DNA from 4 places in the Klebsiella sp. HN106 genome. Region 2 is predicted to be linked to each of the others. Evidence: predicted binding sites of a transcription regulator. Region 2 holds the regulator's gene; each other region holds the start of a gene.
The links. Region 2 encodes CRP, which controls carbon source genes, mostly activating them, when cyclic AMP is high. Its sites were predicted from a motif close to ATGTGANNNNNNTCACAT; they were not measured.

Region 1: the regulator CRP is predicted to act here: its motif matches at 2,231-2,248, upstream of ACSIPU_RS12405 (YjcB family protein).
Region 3: the regulator CRP is predicted to act here: its motif matches at 1,702-1,719, upstream of uxuA (mannonate dehydratase).
Region 4: the regulator CRP is predicted to act here: its motif matches at 2,281-2,298, upstream of ACSIPU_RS02345 (iron-containing alcohol dehydrogenase).

The regions. Positions count from the first base shown of each region.
Region 1 is NZ_JBLURD010000003.1:297,084-301,047, reverse strand. It holds gene bamA (outer membrane protein assembly factor BamA) at 1-825, shown strand, start outside; gene iraM (anti-adapter protein IraM) at 1,146-1,535, shown strand; gene ACSIPU_RS12405 (YjcB family protein) at 1,825-2,106, opposite strand; gene ACSIPU_RS12400 (EAL domain-containing protein) at 2,646-3,964, shown strand, end outside.
Region 2 is NZ_JBLURD010000011.1:166,279-170,242, forward strand. It holds gene ACSIPU_RS22105 (YccS/YhfK family putative transporter) at 1-1,378, opposite strand, end outside; gene crp (cAMP-activated global transcriptional regulator CRP) at 1,430-2,062, opposite strand; gene ACSIPU_RS22115 (OsmC family protein) at 2,367-2,771, shown strand; gene ACSIPU_RS22120 (phosphoribulokinase) at 2,818-3,687, opposite strand; gene ACSIPU_RS22125 (YheU family protein) at 3,723-3,941, opposite strand; gene ACSIPU_RS22130 (hydrolase) at 3,938-3,964, opposite strand, start outside.
Region 3 is NZ_JBLURD010000006.1:19,996-23,959, forward strand. It holds gene gltB (glutamate synthase large subunit) at 1-44, opposite strand, end outside; gene ACSIPU_RS15795 (TIGR01212 family radical SAM protein) at 718-1,641, shown strand; gene uxuA (mannonate dehydratase) at 1,800-2,864, shown strand; gene arcB (aerobic respiration two-component sensor histidine kinase ArcB) at 3,014-3,964, shown strand, end outside.
Region 4 is NZ_JBLURD010000001.1:506,080-510,043, reverse strand. It holds gene ACSIPU_RS02355 (TerC family protein) at 1-22, opposite strand, end outside; gene ACSIPU_RS02350 (dihydrodipicolinate synthase family protein) at 135-1,019, opposite strand; gene ACSIPU_RS02345 (iron-containing alcohol dehydrogenase) at 1,038-2,183, opposite strand; gene dtnK (D-threonate kinase) at 2,360-3,598, shown strand; gene ACSIPU_RS02335 (D-threonate 4-phosphate dehydrogenase) at 3,591-3,964, shown strand, end outside.

The DNA of each region.
Region 1 (3,964 bases), on a different contig from region 2:
AACCGCCTGACCAATATGGACCCGGAGCTCACCACCTGGAGCTATCTTAACTCGCGGGGCATCTATCCTGACGTTGTCACCAAAGATGGCGATAGCGGTGCGACCTATAGCGCCAATGACTATTTTGCCAGCGTTGGCTGGAGCTATAACAATCTGGATCGCGGTTTCTTCCCCCGGGCGGGGAATAAAAGCAGCCTGACCGCCAAGGTTACCGTACCCGGTTCGGATAACAGCTATTACAAAGTGACTTTCGATACCACCCAGTATATGCCGCTGACCGAGAACAAAAGCTGGGTGTGGATGGAGCACCTGCGTGCGGGCTATGCCGATGGGCTGAACGGCAAATCGGTGCCGTTTTACGATAACTTTTATGCCGGTGGATCGTCGTCGGTTCGCGGATTTTCGTCCAATACGATTGGCCCAAAAGCAGCGTATTATCGTTGTAATGGTTCTGAAAGCAGCTACAGCACCTGTCCGCTGGATTCTTCATCCGATGCGGTTGGCGGTAACGCGATGGCGGTCCTGAACAGCGAATTTATTGTGCCGACGCCGTTTGTGAATGACAAATATGCCGACAGCCTGCGAACGTCGCTATTCCTCGATGCCGGTACGGTATGGAGTACCACCTGGCAAAATACCGGTCAGACGCTGGCGGCAGGGATCCCGGACTATGGCGACCCTTCGCATATCCGTATGTCTGCCGGGATTGCGGTGCAGTGGATGTCGCCGTTAGGCCCGCTGGTGTTTTCCTGGGCTGAGCCATTTAAAAAATACGATGGAGATAAAGCTGAGCAGTTCCAGTTTAATATTGGTAAAACCTGGTGATGCCCGCGTTTAATATGCGCACAATCGCTTAGATATTTTTGACTCACTCCCGGTGTAATATTACAGGCTACCGCTTTTGGTAGCCTGTAATTTATTGTCAATATATACTTATTTATGTATGTTCATTGCTGGCGCTATCGTTGATTATTATGGCTAACCATTCATTGTTATAATGCAATATTCACGCTACATCTTAGTGAGTATAAAGCGCTTTGAGTATTGTCTGATATCACATTATTAATCTATCGCCTTGCGGTTATCTATGATGAATGCTATCAATATATAGAGTCATTAATCAGCAATGCACGCAAGGATAGAAAATGAAATGGACTATTCATAATACTCTTGTCTGCCCGCATTCCGGGGTAGCTTTTTCCTCAATTTCCAGCCTGCGGTTTTTAAAGTTTATTCTGTGGTATGAGGCCGACATTTTATTACTGCCGGGAGAGTCGATAAAACTCTACTCATCGAGCGTGTTAATCAACGAGCAATATCATGCGGTAAAAGTTTATAACATCACGCGATACGATGAAGCGCAGTGGGAGAAGCTGCGGGAGCGGCCTTCCTGTCCTTATCATTCTACCGCCACGACGGCAGACTCCTGCCGTTACCAGGCGCTCTGCGCCATAAAACGCTGCCCGAACGACTTTCCACGTGCAGTACCGGGGCTGCCGTCGGGGCAGCACGATCTGGGCCAGCAGATACGGTAAAACCTGACCCGTATCTGGCCATTGTTGTTGTTCATGCAGGTGATGTATTGTCGCAAAGGGGGAGAGTGCAGCAGGTTCCCGGTGATTAAGGTCTTACTCTTCTCTGGTGGCCAGAAGAGACGCATCCTCCCGGAGGCGGCACGTAGTCCCTGTCCTCCGGGCTACCCTTTTGTTGGCCCTGTCGCCCGGCTATGCACAGTGCGGACCGGGGATTTTCGCTAACGGCGCTTCGCCAGTGCGGGCATTCACGATGGTGTGGGCGTGGCCGCCCGGATAAGGCGGCCCGAAATCAGGTCATCATCATCGGCCATTCAGGCGGAGTCTGGCTCATGACTTCAATCATCACGTCCTTGATATTGCCCCAGATTTTCGCCACGTCCAGCAGCGTAATGCCCAACAGACCGGTGGCAAACCAGCAGGCCGCGGCCAGGCCAATACAGCTACAGATTACCGCTAAACCGGCATAATCACTTTTACGCAGCTGAATGTTCAACGAGCTGGCCAGAAACATCAGCACTGCGCTCACGAGCGGCCAGCGCAAAAGTACGACACTGGTAGTAATGGAAGCCATCAACCTATCCTCAACGAAATTTGGAAGCCTTTGACAACCTGGCGAGACTGACGGTGATGCGATGCTCTGGCTATCTTCAGGCAAACAGGAACGTAATGAAACAACGTTTTTGTTTCATCAGCTAATGTGAACTATATCACATTTGTTCTTTTATTCACCAGTCCAAAATGGGAGTTTTCTTGCGCTTATTGACCCTGAAAAGTTCGTGGTTAATAAGGGGGGGGAGAGCTTTCATTGCGAAGGTCGATTATAAGCGATAGTCGAGCGCATTTCTTTTTTAATAAGGTTTAGGTTCTGCGGATTTTATTACATATTCCGGCGAATTATACGGATAAACCGAATTAGATAGTGGGGCTAATCTCATTATGTTGAGAATGTTTCTCACGTCTTGCATTAGCAAGTATTATTCATCATTCATAGTCATGAGGTTTTTACGTCAAAGCGTGGGTTGCTGAGATACCCTGATTCATATCACAGTAAGAGGAGTCATCGGGGCCTTTCACCTTGATTAAGGCGTATCGCATGGATAAAAAGCGTAAATGAGTCGTAGCGCGCCACACAAGGCGTTGAGAATTGTTGGCATTGTGCTGGTCATTCTGCTACCGGTGGTGCTGGCATTGTGGTTTGCGCAAATCCGCGCCAAAGCGGAAACCGCCGATCAGCTGCGGCTGTTTTCTCGGCTGGCGCTACAAAAAACGGAGTTGGTTATTCGAGAAGCTGACGAAGCGCGCGATAAGGCCCGTTTGTATCAGGGAGAAGTGTGTTCGCCGTATCATCAGCAATATCTGCTCGGCATTGTACGCGGTCTGCTCTATATCGACGACTTAATCTACGCCAACGGCAGCCATTTTTTCTGCTCCACTGCGGTACGCCGCGAGATGGGGTGGCAAATTCCGGCCGCAACCTATACCAAAAAGCCGGATATCGCGATTTACTACTACCGCGAAACGCCTTTCTACCCTGGCTATGCGATGAACTATCTGCAGCGCGGCCACTATGTGGTGGTGATTAATCCGCTCTCGTTCAGCGCGCTGATATCCAGTGACAGCAATCTCGCCTGGGGCGTGTTTGATACCAAAACGAACCATTTTTTTTCCGTCAGCAAGAACGCCGACCCTGAGGAATTACGTCATCTGATTCGCGCTGAAGAGGCGCTCTTTCAGCAGGATGGCCGCGTTTATGCCATCGCCCATTCCACCGTTCGCCCGATTGCCGTCATCATGTCCACCTCGCGCGTCAGCTATTACCAGAATTTTTATAATCAGGTGACGCTGACTCTGCCGCTGGGGCTGATTTGCAGCGTGTTGCTGTTACTGGTGTGGTCGCGCACGCGGCAGCAGTACCACTCTCCGCGTAATATGCTGCAGCGCGCGTTAAGCCGTCGCCAGCTGTGCCTGCACTATCAACCGATTATCGATATTAAAAATCACCGCTGCGTTGGTACCGAAGCGTTATTGCGCTGGCCGGGGTTTGATGGCCCGGTGATGAGTCCGGCGGAGTTTATTCCGCTGGCGGAAAACGAAGGGATGATCGCCCAGGTTACCGACTATGTCATCGATGAGGTATTTTCCGATCTCGGCGAATTTCTGGCGCGGCATCCGCACCTGTACGTAGCGATTAATCTCTCGGCTGCTGATTTTCAATCCGCGCGCTTGATTGAGCATATCAATGAGAAGGTCCGGCGCTACGCCATCAAGGCGGAACAAATAAAAATCGAAGTGACCGAACGCGGGTTTATTGACGTCCCGAAAACGACGCCGGTGATTCAGGCTTTTCGCGACGCGGGATATGAAATCGCTATCGATGACTTCGGCACCGGCTACTCCAATCTGAACAATCTCCATGCGCTCAACGTCGA
Region 2 (3,964 bases):
CCCAGCCGTAGTTCTTGCGGATAATCAGATAGCTTAACAGCGTGATAAAGAGCATCGCGGTCAGCGTATAGCCTTCAGGGACGTGAAAGTGCAGCGTCAGTCCGGCAATGACCAGCCCGGCAATGGTTCCTGCAGCCCGGTGGACGATGCGTACTCGGGTGGCGCCGTAGCCGTTTTGCGTCACGAACAGAACCGTCATCAGGATCCAGTAGGGTTTTGGCAGGTTTAGCGCGCTGCCCATCAGGCTGGCGACGCTCAGCATCACGCTGATACGCGCCGCATTTCGTAAGGCCGGCGACTTAAGCGACAGATAGTTTTTCAGGGCAGGCAGCAGCGGCAGGCGACGGGTTTTATCCGCCATCAGGTTACGCGCGTACAGCGGCCGCTGGGTGCGCAGAACCCGGGCAATACGGCTGAAATGCCAGGCGCAAAACTGCCCGACCGGGTTATCGGGATGCTGCCAGGCGATTTTTTCCAGCGCACCGATCTGTTTATCCATCTGAAAGCGCTGAGGATAACGATGGTAAAGGAGATCGTCCGCCAGCACCCGCAGGCGGGCGGCAACGGTTTGCGCGTTCCAGCGAATCACCGCTTCCGCATGGCTGCGCTCCACCAGTTTTTGCACCTCTTCCGGCTGATGAAGGCTGACGGAAATATGCTCCTGCAGGTCCAGTCCAACCTGGAATGCGCGCAGCAGGCGTTTATGATCGCTGCGCTGGTTGGCCGCCAACATATGCATCTGCTGATAGCACTGGGTTATCAGATCTACCACCTTTTGCTGTCGATTAAGCAGCGGCGGCAACGATGTTGAGGGGTCCGTATGCTGGGTAAGCAGACTGTATTTGGCCTCGCAATAATTGGCCAGCTCGCGATACAGCAGACTTAAGGATTCGCGCAGCGGCTGTTCGCGCCAAAGCCAGAACCAGACCCAGTTAAAAACGCCATACCATAACGTCCCGAGCGCGTAGATCAGCAGCGGCTCCCAGATCGGCATGTTGCCCGCGAGACTGAGCGTAAATATAGCCGCGATAAGCGAGGCGGGCAGCAGCCTTGCGTGCAGAGAGCTGATTTCGGCCGTGACGCCGAGGATGAGCGCCAGACCCGTGAGGATCAGCGGCAAAGGTATTTCTCGCTGCAGAAGGAGTTGAACGATAAGGCTACTGCCGGCAAACAGGCAGCCGCCGATAATCAGGCGTTTAAAGAAACGCTTATGCGGTGTATCCAGCCCGGCAACGTTGCAGCAGGCGGGAACAAGAGAAAACAGCAGCCCCTGCTGTAGATGACCGAACAGAAGCCCTATCGCAACCGGCAGACACAACACCAGCGTTTGCCGCAGTGCATAGTTGACTTCCGGGTGGTAAATCAGCCTGCGCCACATGAGGGGAAAACAAAAACGGCGTATTGTCAGGCAATACGCCGTTTTACCGACTTAACGGGTACCGTAGACGACGATAGTTTTACCGTGTGCCGAGATCAGGTTTTGATCTTCCAGCATTTTCAGGATGCGGCCAACGGTTTCGCGAGAGCATCCGACAATCTGACCGATTTCCTGGCGGGTAATTTTAATTTGCATACCGTCCGGGTGGGTCATCGCATCCGGCTGTTTTGCCAGGTTCAGCAGCGTCTGGGCGATACGACCAGTCACGTCGAGGAAAGCGAGGTTGCCCACTTTTTCCGACGTAACCTGCAGACGGCGCGCCATCTGCGAAGAGAGACGCATCAGGATATCCGGGTTAACCTGGATCAGCTGACGGAATTTTTTGTAGGAGATTTCGGCCACTTCACATGCGGTTTTCGCACGTACCCAGGCGCTACGCTCCTGACCTTCTTCAAACAGGCCTAATTCACCGATGAAATCGCCCTGGTTGAGGTAAGAGAGGATCATCTCTTTACCTTCTTCATCCTTGATGAGTACAGCCACGGAGCCCTTAACGATGTAGTACAACGTTTCTGCTTTTTCACCCTGGTGGATCAGCGTGCTCTTTGATGGGTACTTATGAATGTGGCAATGAGACAAGAACCATTCAAGGGTAGGGTCTGTTTGCGGTTTGCCAAGCACCATGCGCGGTTATCCTCTGTTATAAGCTATCTCCGGGTGCCGACACTACACGGCATCCGGGCATGCAATCGTATTGAATCCCTATACCTGGGAATCCGGCTGAAAGTGTTCTGCAGCCTGTAATGTGAACTCCTCTGCATACATGCAGTACATCAATGTATTACTGTAGCATCCAGACTGTTTTAGCATAGCTTTCGCCGCATGTCTCCTGGTGTCTCGCTTCAGCATGACCCAGGTCGCCTTCCGTTGCGAGAATTGTTATCTACGCGTAATCTGTCAGGAAAATTACAGCCCTGGAGTTAAATTTATGCAAGCGCGAGTGAAGTGGGTTGAAGGGTTAACCTTCATCGGTGAGTCGGCTTCTGGCCACCAGATTCTGATGGACGGTAATTCCGGGGATAAAGCGCCCAGCCCGATGGAAATGGTGCTAATGGCGGCAGGCGGGTGCAGCGCGATTGACGTGGTTTCCATTTTGCAGAAGGGGCGTCATAACGTCACCAACTGCGAAGTTAAGCTGACCTCGGAGCGTCGCGAAGAGGCGCCGCGTCTGTTTACCCATATCAATCTGCACTTTATCGTGACCGGTAAGGAGTTAAAAGACGCGGCCGTTTCCCGCGCCGTTGACCTGTCGGCGGAAAAATACTGCTCGGTGGCGCTGATGCTTGAGAAGGCGGTAAACATTACTCACTCTTATGAAGTGATCGAAGGATAAACGGAACCGACCCCGGTAGGTTATGTTGCCGCCGGGGCGATCGCAGCTAGCTTATTTTCTTGCCTTCCATCAGCCGTTCAACCAGCGGCGCCATAATCAGCTCCATCGCCAGCCCCATTTTTCCGCCCGGTACCACCAGCGTGTTCATATGTGAGATAAACGAACCCTGAAGCATCGCCAGAAGCCACGGAAAATCGATATTTTTCAGGTTGCGGAAATGAATCACCACGAAGCTTTCATCCAGGGAAGGGATGGCTTTGGCCGCAAAGGGATTGGACGTATCCACCGTGGGGACGCGCTGGAAGTTGAGATGGGTGCGCGAAAACTGCGGGGTGATAAAGTTGATGTAGTCCTCCATCGAGCGGACCACCGAGTCCATCACCGCCTCCCGAGAGTGGCCGCGTTCGCTGGTGTCGCGGATAAGCTTCTGGATCCACTCAAGATTGACGATGGGCACCACGCCGACCAGAAGGTCGACATGGTTTGCGACGTTGTGCTGCGGCGTCACGACGCCGCCGTGCAGGCCTTCGTAAAAGAGGACGTCAGTCGGCTCGGGCAGCGGCTGCCAGGGCGTGAAGGTCCCCGGAACCTGGTTCCACGGCACGGCTTCGTCATAGGTATGTAAATACTTGCGCGACTGGCCTTTGCCGCTTAGCCCATACTCAGAAAACGTCTGTTCCAGCAGGCCAAAGTCGTTGGCCTCTGGGCCGAAGTAGCTGATATGTTTGCCCTGATCCCGCGCTTTGCGGATCGCCATGTCCATTTCCGGGCGGGTGTAGCGGTGAAAGCTATCCCCTTCGACTTCAGCGGCATGCAGATTCAGCTGGGCGAAGATTTTGCGGAAAGCGAGGCTGGTGGTTGTGGTACCCGCGCCGCTGGAGCCCGTGACGGCAATCACCGGATGTTTGGCAGACATAACAACTCCCTGGATAAACGATAGTGTGTGCCGCCTTAGCCGTGAAACTGCTTGCGGGGCATGATGTTGACCGTCTCGTGCAGCTCTGACCATACCAGCACGGCCTCTCCGCTTTTTAGCTGCTGTTTTACATCAGAGACTTTATCAACCAGCGAACGTTCATGTTCACCATAATCGGTGCCTTCGCGCAAGACAAAACTTTCGATCAGGCTATCCAGCGTTTCGGGAGCGAGCTCTTGCCAGGGTATGATCATAATTTTCCTCCTAACCAGCGGGT
Region 3 (3,964 bases), on a different contig from region 2:
CCGAAACCACAGTTATCCCTCTCAAGGGATTTATCGTACAACATATCAGTGAACCTCCCCAGGCTCTACGGGACACCCTCCGTTACCGATTGCGCACGGGCACAGAAAGAGCATGGCGACGGGGTTTACACCTCGCATTCGCCCTCTTTAAATCCTTTTCGCATCGGTACACAAGTTTGAGGACTTGCTGTTAAGAGGGAATCTCAATTACTGCATAAATATGATGAGCAGAGCGCTCATCCAGAAAGCTTCCAGCGGATTCCCAACTTATCGGGAATCCACACATACGTCAAATGGCAATCTTATTTATACAAAAATGTGCTATGCAACAGCTAATTAAATGATTTTTAAGAGAATAAATGCGTTTTAAATACTACTGAAACGCGCCAGGAGACAGAAACGAGTGTGATCTGTCTCACTGTATCGACGGCACGACATTATCTGTCTGTGCTGAATTGTTTTTTTATCACAGTTTTTTAAACTGCTTTTTATTTATTTTTTGGTTGCTAATACTGTTTTGTGCCAGGGTAAAGATAATTGCCAATCAGCGGCTATGTATAAGGAAAACTCATTACCCTGACTATGAATTAAATTGCAGTTATCTTGATTGTTTATGCAATGAGGTAAGCGGCCGCGTTGACGATTGATCCAGGTCATCGCCGTCGGTAGCTAAAAATGGCAGGCTTGGCCCCTTTCTTAAGGCCGGTCTATCAGATTATGCAGTTACAAAAATTAGTCAACATGTTTGGTGGGGATCTTGCGCGCCGATATGGAGAAAAGGTTCACAAACTGACGCTGCACGGTGGATTTAGCTGTCCAAATCGCGATGGCACCATTGGTCGTGGCGGCTGTACCTTTTGTAATGTCGCTTCTTTTGCCGATGAAGAGCAGCAGCACCGTTCGATTGCTGAGCAGCTAGCCCATCAGGCGCAGCGGGTAAACCGGGCTAAGCGCTATTTGGCCTATTTCCAGGCCTATACCAGTACGTTTGCCGAAGTTCAGGTACTGCGATCCATGTATCAGCAGGCAATCAGCCAGGCCAGCATCGTCGGGCTGTGCGTGGGCACCCGCCCGGACTGCGTCCCCGGAGCCGTATTGGACCTGCTGAGTGAGTATCGGGAGCAGGGCTACGAAGTATGGCTCGAGCTGGGTTTACAAACCGCGCATGATAAAACGCTGCACCGAATTAACCGCGGCCACGATTTTGCCTGCTATCAGCGAACCACCCGCCTGGCACGCGAGCGCGACCTTAAAGTGTGTAGCCACCTTATCGTGGGCCTGCCGGGCGAGGGACAGGGTGAATGCCTGGAGACCTTAGAGCAGGTAGTGGAGACCGGCGTAGACGGCATTAAGCTGCATCCACTTCATATTGTGAAGGGGAGCATTATGGCCAGGGCCTGGCAGGCAGGAAGGTTAAACGGTATTGCGCTGGACGACTATACGGTTACCGCAGGAGAGATGATCCGTCACACCCCTCCGGAAGTGATTTTTCACCGTATCTCCGCCAGCGCGCGCCGCCCAACGCTGCTGGCGCCGCTGTGGTGTGAGAACCGCTGGACCGGGATGGTTGAACTGGATAAATACCTCAATGAACACGGCGTTCAGGGGTCTGCTCTCGGTCGTCGCTGGATCTCTCCATAGCAGGCGGATAACGTCATCGCTACGGCGCATTTATTTTGCTTTATCCTCTGAAAAAAAGTGGTGTGACCAACGTCACTGCCGTTGATATAAATCTGGTTATTTTATCTTGTATGGTAGTAGGCTATTGCCGTTAATAACATTGAATCAGGTGATTTCGTATGCAAATGACAATGCGTTGGTTTGGGCCGGAGGAAGACAAGGTCTCTCTGGAATATATCCGCCAGGTTCCCGGCGTTGAAGGCGTGGTGGGGGCGCTCTATGATGTCGCGGTTGGTGAGGTCTGGCCGCTGGAAAAAATCCAGCGCCTGGTAAATCAGGTTCATGATGCCGGGCTAAAAATGGAAGTTATCGAAAGCGTCAATATTCATGACGATATTAAAATAGGGCTGCCTTCCCGCGATCGCTATATCGCCAACTATCAACAGACTATCCGTAATCTTGCCCGGTTTGGCGTAAAAGTGATTTGCTATAACTTCATGCCGGTTTTTGACTGGATGAAGACCGATATGAACTATGTTCTGCCGGATGGCTCCCGGACGATGGCTTTTGAAAAAAAAGATATTGATAAGAGCCTGGAAGAGGTGGTGAAAGAGGTTCTGGATAACTCAAATGGTTTTGCTCTGCCGGGCTGGGAACCTGAGCGTCTGGCCAAAGTTCAGGAGCTGTTTGCGCAGTACAAAGATGTTGATGACAAGACGCTGCGGGAGAATCTGGTCTATTTCCTGAAGGCGGTTATCCCCGTCTGCGAAGAGGTCGGCGTGAAAATGGCTATTCACCCAGACGATCCGCCGTACTCTATTTTTGGCTTGCCGCGTATCGTGAAAAATCGCGACGATCTGGATTGGATCTGCCGGGCGGTAGATTCTGAGGCCAATGGCATCACGCTCTGCACCGGTTCAATCGCGGAAGATCCTGCCAATGACGTCTACTCGATTCTGGCCGAGTTTACACGGCGCAAGCGTATCCATTTTGCCCATGTGCGTAATATTAATCTTATTAAAGATAAAGACTTTTATGAATGCGCTCATCCGTCAGAATTCGGCTCTTTGGACATGTATAAAGTGATGCAGGCGCTCTATGACAATGGTTTTAGTGGCTATATACGCCCGGATCATGGACGTTTTATCTGGGGTGAAACAGGGCGGCCAGGTTATGGATTATACGACCGTGCGCTGGGCGTGACCTACCTGAAGGGGCTGTGGGAAGCGCTCAGTAAACGCTAACGCTCGTTTTGTTCTCTTCTCTATTTCCGGCTGACGCCAGTTCAGCGTCAGCCGCGTAACTGCAATCCTTCCCGCATTTTTTGCACAACTTACAGCGTCTTGCTCAGAATTGAGTATTATTGTGCGAAGTTGTCGCGAAGGAATCCCTTATGAAGCAAATCCGTATGCTGGCGCAGTATTATGTTGACCTGATGATGAAGCTGGGTCTGGTGCGCTTTTCAATGCTGCTGGCCTTTGCGCTGGTGGTGCTGGCGATAGTTGTGCAGATGGCCGTTACGATGGTGCTGCATGGCCAGGTGGAAAGTATTGATGTGATCCGCTCCATCTTCTTCGGCCTGCTGATTACCCCGTGGGCGGTCTATTTCCTTTCGGTGGTGGTTGAGCAGTTGGAAGAGTCCCGGCAGCGCCTCTCGCGGCTGGTAGAGAAACTGGAGGAGATGCGCGAGCGCGATCTCAAGCTGAATGTGCAGCTTAAGGACAATATCGCCCAGCTTAATCAGGAAATCGGCGAACGTGAAAAGGCGGAAGCGGAACGTGAAACGACGCTTGAGCAGCTCAAAATTGAGATGAAAGAGCGTGAAGAGGCGCAAATTCAGCTTGAGCAACAATCCTCTTTTCTGCGCTCCTTCCTTGATGCTTCTCCGGATCTGGTTTTCTATCGTAATGAAGATAAAGAGTTTTCCGGTTGTAACCGTGCGATGGAGCTTTTGACAGGCAAAAGTGAAAAGCAGCTTATCCATCTGAAGCCGCAGGATGTTTATACCGAAGAAGTGGCGGAAAAGGTGCTGGAAACGGATGAGAAAGTCTTCCGCCATAACGTCTCACTAACCTACGAACAGTGGCTGGATTATCCGGACGGGCGTAAGGCCTGCTTTGAAATCCGTAAGGTTCCTTATTACGACCGCGTAGGTAAGCGGCGCGGCCTGATGGGTTTTGGCCGCGATATCACGGAGCGTAAGCGCTATCAGGACGCTCTGGAGCGAGCCAGCCGAGATAAGACCACCTTTATCTCAACGATCAGCCACGAGCTGCGTACGCCGCTTAACGGCATTGTAGGGCTTAGCCGAATTCTGCTGGATACCGATTTGACCGGCGAACAG
Region 4 (3,964 bases), on a different contig from region 2:
GGTCAAGCATCCATATAAACATTGAAACATCCCTTACGTTACGTAAGACGTTATATACAAAATATTAAATATTCCCGGCACTGATTTTTTGTTTACACCAGTGCCGGAAATTTAATTAACTATTTCCGCTATCGTCAGGAAATATATTTGGCAATAATGTGATTAATTTCCGCGCACTGCGCCGAGGTGAAGCTCACCGCGTAGCGACTGTCGCCAACATCGTGGCCCATCAGCTGCAGCGCTTTTTTTACCGCCGCCGGCGAGAACGCAACTTTATAAAGATCGGTGCGCAGACCGGTGACGCTCTCCTGAGCCTGGCGGGAGCCCTCAACATTGCCCGCTTTAAAATTTGCCCAGATGGCGTTGATCTCTTTTGGCGCGACGTTCGCCAGCCCGGAAATACAGGCGGAGCAGCCATCAACAAAACCCTGGTGTATCAGCGAATCAGGGCCGTTCAGCACGTCAAAATCGGCGATATCCCGGACCGCATCGAGGAAACCCTTCAGGCTTTCGTAGCTGCCGGCGCTGTCTTTGACGCCGATAATGTTCGGATGCTGCGCCAGCGCGCGCGCGGTTTGCGGTTCAATGGTGTTGCCGGTGCGCGCCGGGATGTTGTAGAGAAATACCGGTACGCTCAGGGCGTCAGCAATGGCGGTATAGTGGGCGATCAGCTCATCCTGCTTTAGCGGCACAAACCAGGGGGTAATCACGGAGACCGCGTCAACGCCCAGTTGTTCGATCTGTTGACCCAGGCGGATCGTTTCGCGAGTCGACACTTCGCCAATATGCGCCACCACCGGCGCCCGACCGGCAACTTCATCCACGCAGGCTTTAGCGACGGCGATTTTTTCCGCTTCATTCAGCACAAAGAATTCGCCGTTGGTACCGCCGCAAAAAATAGCGTTGCCCGCGGCGAGCTGGCGCTGTACCTGCTGCCTTAGCGCCGGGATATTCACGGCTCCCTCTGCGGTAAAAGGCGTGACGATGGCGGTCAGAACGCCGGTAATTGAATTGCTCATTTCATCTCTTCCCTGGTGTTATTGTGCGGGGAACAGGGTGCGGTAAACCGCTTCAACCTGATCCTGGTTAACGCTGCATGGCGCATTATTCAGTAAACGCTTGACGTTCAGCGCCGCTTCGCTCAGTTCGCTGATGCTCTCTGGCGGTACGCCCAGCGCGGCAAGGTTATCGGGCAGCTGCAGGCGTTTCACCAGCGCGGCGAGCCAGGCGACCAGCGCATGGGATTTCTCTTCTTCGCTAAGCGTCAGGTCGGTTTCAGGGAGCAGATCCCAGACCTGGGCAAATTTCGCCACCGCGTGTGGGCGCACCACCTTCATACAAGGCGCCAGCAAAATGGCGTTAGCCACGCCGTGCGGCAGGTGATATTTGCCGCCTAACGGATAGGAAAGGGCATGAACCAGATGAGTGCCCGCATGGTTAATAGCCACACCGCCATAATAAGAGGCCCATAGCATCTCCAGCTTCGCCGCCAGATTGTGCGGCTCACTCACCGATAGCTCGATGTTGCGCACCAGCTTGCGCAGGCCAATCAGCGCCGCGTTATCGCTAACCGGATTGGCAACGGTCGAAGTAAAGCACTCAATAAGATGACACAGCGCGTCAATGCCGGTAGAGGAGGCGATATGCGCGGGCATGCTGGTGGTTAATTCCGGCAGCAGGGCAACATAATCCGGCAGCAGAACCGGGGAGATAATCCCCACCTTCGTATTCTGTTCCGGGATTGCCAGGATCGCGTTCGGCGTGGCTTCGGAACCGGTGCCGGCAGTGGCGGGAATTAATAACGAGGTCACCTTTTGCTGCGGCTTTTCGCCGGCCAGCAGCGCCTCAAGCCCCGGCGAGTCGGGATGCAGCAGAACCGAGAGCAGCTTGGCCACATCCAGAACGCTACCGCCGCCAATCCCGACAATTAGCTCCGGCTGGTTAGCGCTGACGAGGCGCAGAATTTGCGTCATATCATGCTGGCTTGGCTCTGCGGGTACGGAATCAACGATCTGAACCTGACGCCCTTCGTCTTCCAGAAGCGTACGGATCTGCCGTGCGGCATCGAGTTTGCCAACGTTGGCATCGGTGACCAGCAAAATGCGCTGTTTGCCGGTCAGCAGCGGTAGCAGGGCGGTAAACGCGCCCGCGCCGCTAATCAGGGTGCTGTTAATGGTTGCCACTTCTTTCTCCTGTCTTATGGATGATTAAACTTAATCATCTATTGTTCGGGTCACTCACATTGTGGGATGAAGTTATAATTTATAGCGAGATTTAATAACTTGAGCTTGCTCACATTTAATCAATTGTGATTGAATATAATCATTATCAATTTCGAACAGCTTGAAAAGGGAACATGATGGGCAGCGGCGATAACAAGGTGCTGGTTCTGGCGGATGACTTTACCGGCGCAAATGACGCGGGAGTCAGCCTGGCGGAGACGGGGATGCGGGCGGAAGTGGCGTTTAGCGCCAGCTACCAGGGAGAGGCGCAGGCGCTGATCCTCAATAGCGACAGCCGCGCGCAGCCCGCCGCAGAGGCGGCACGGCGCATCACGCATCTTTTACAGGCGGTGTTGCCGCGTTTTCAGCCGCGCTGGACGGTGAAAAAAATCGACTCCACGCTGCGCGGCAATCTCGGCGCCGAGCTGGAAGCAACGATGCGCGCGCTGAACTGCGCCGTAGCGGTTCTGGCGCCGGCTTTTCCGGCGGCTGGCCGGTTGACGCGCCGGGGTGTGTGCTATGTGCACGGCTCGCCGGTGAATGAAACCGAGTTCGCGACCGACCCGAAAACGCCGGTCAGCAGCGCGGATATCGCCGCCGTGGTCGCTCAACAAAGCGATTTGCTGTGCCGCGGGACAACGGTCGCCGGGCTGGCGGCAGAGCTGGAACAAACGGTTGAGACGCCGCGGGTGCTGATCGTCGATGCCGAAGAAAACCAGCAGTTGGATGCCATTATCGCCACGGTCGCTCTGTGCGAGCAGCGGGTGCTGCTGGTGGGGTCTGCGGGGCTATGCGACGCCCTGGCGCGTCGGCTGGCGACTATGCCGCACGGCCCGCTGCTGGCGGTGGTCGGTTCAATGAGCGAAATCGCGCAACAGCAGGTTGCCCGCCTTAATGAGCATCCGCGCGTCCGGCGGGTCGACATTGATGTGGCTATGGCCTTTGACGGCGATGCCGCCCTTGATGCCCGGCGTATCGTGGCGGTATTGAGCGAAAATAATCATTGCGTTATCACCACCCGACCCGATAGCGAGGCGCGAAAGGCGGTTGAAGCCTTGTGTCGTCGGCATGGGGTCGATCGCACCGCCCTTGGCGAACGCATCTGCGCATACCTGGCGCGGGTCAGCGCGCTGGCCATCGCGCAGAGCCAGCCGGGAGCGCTCTATTTATCCGGCGGCGACGTGGCGATCGCCGTGGCGCAGGCGCTGGGCGCCAGCGGATTTCATATTACAGGCCGGGTGGCGCAATGCGTGCCGTTCGGCAATTTTCTGGGTAGTAGCTGGCAGCGGCCGGTAATGACCAAGGCAGGCGGATTCGGAACGGAAACCACCCTGCTGGAGGTTGTGAATTTTATTGAGGAGAAAATGAGTGACTAACATCATTGCGGTAACGATGGGAGACCCGGCAGGCATTGGCCCGGAAATTATTATCAAATCGCTGGTTGAGGGGAAACTCAACGGCGCGCCGGTCGTGGTGGTGGGCTGCGCGCAGACGCTGCGGCGGATCCTGGCGATGGGGATAACCCCGCCCGCCGAGCTGCGTATCATTGATCGTCCGGAACAGGCGCAGTTCAGCGCGGGCACGATTAACGTTATCGACGAACCGCTGGCCGATCCGCAAGGACTACGCGCGGGGGAAGTGCAGGCGCAGGCGGGGGATTTAGCTTACCGCTGCATCAAGCGAGCGACCGCGCTGGCGATGGCGGGTGAGGTGTTTGCGATCGCTACCGCGCCGCTCAATAA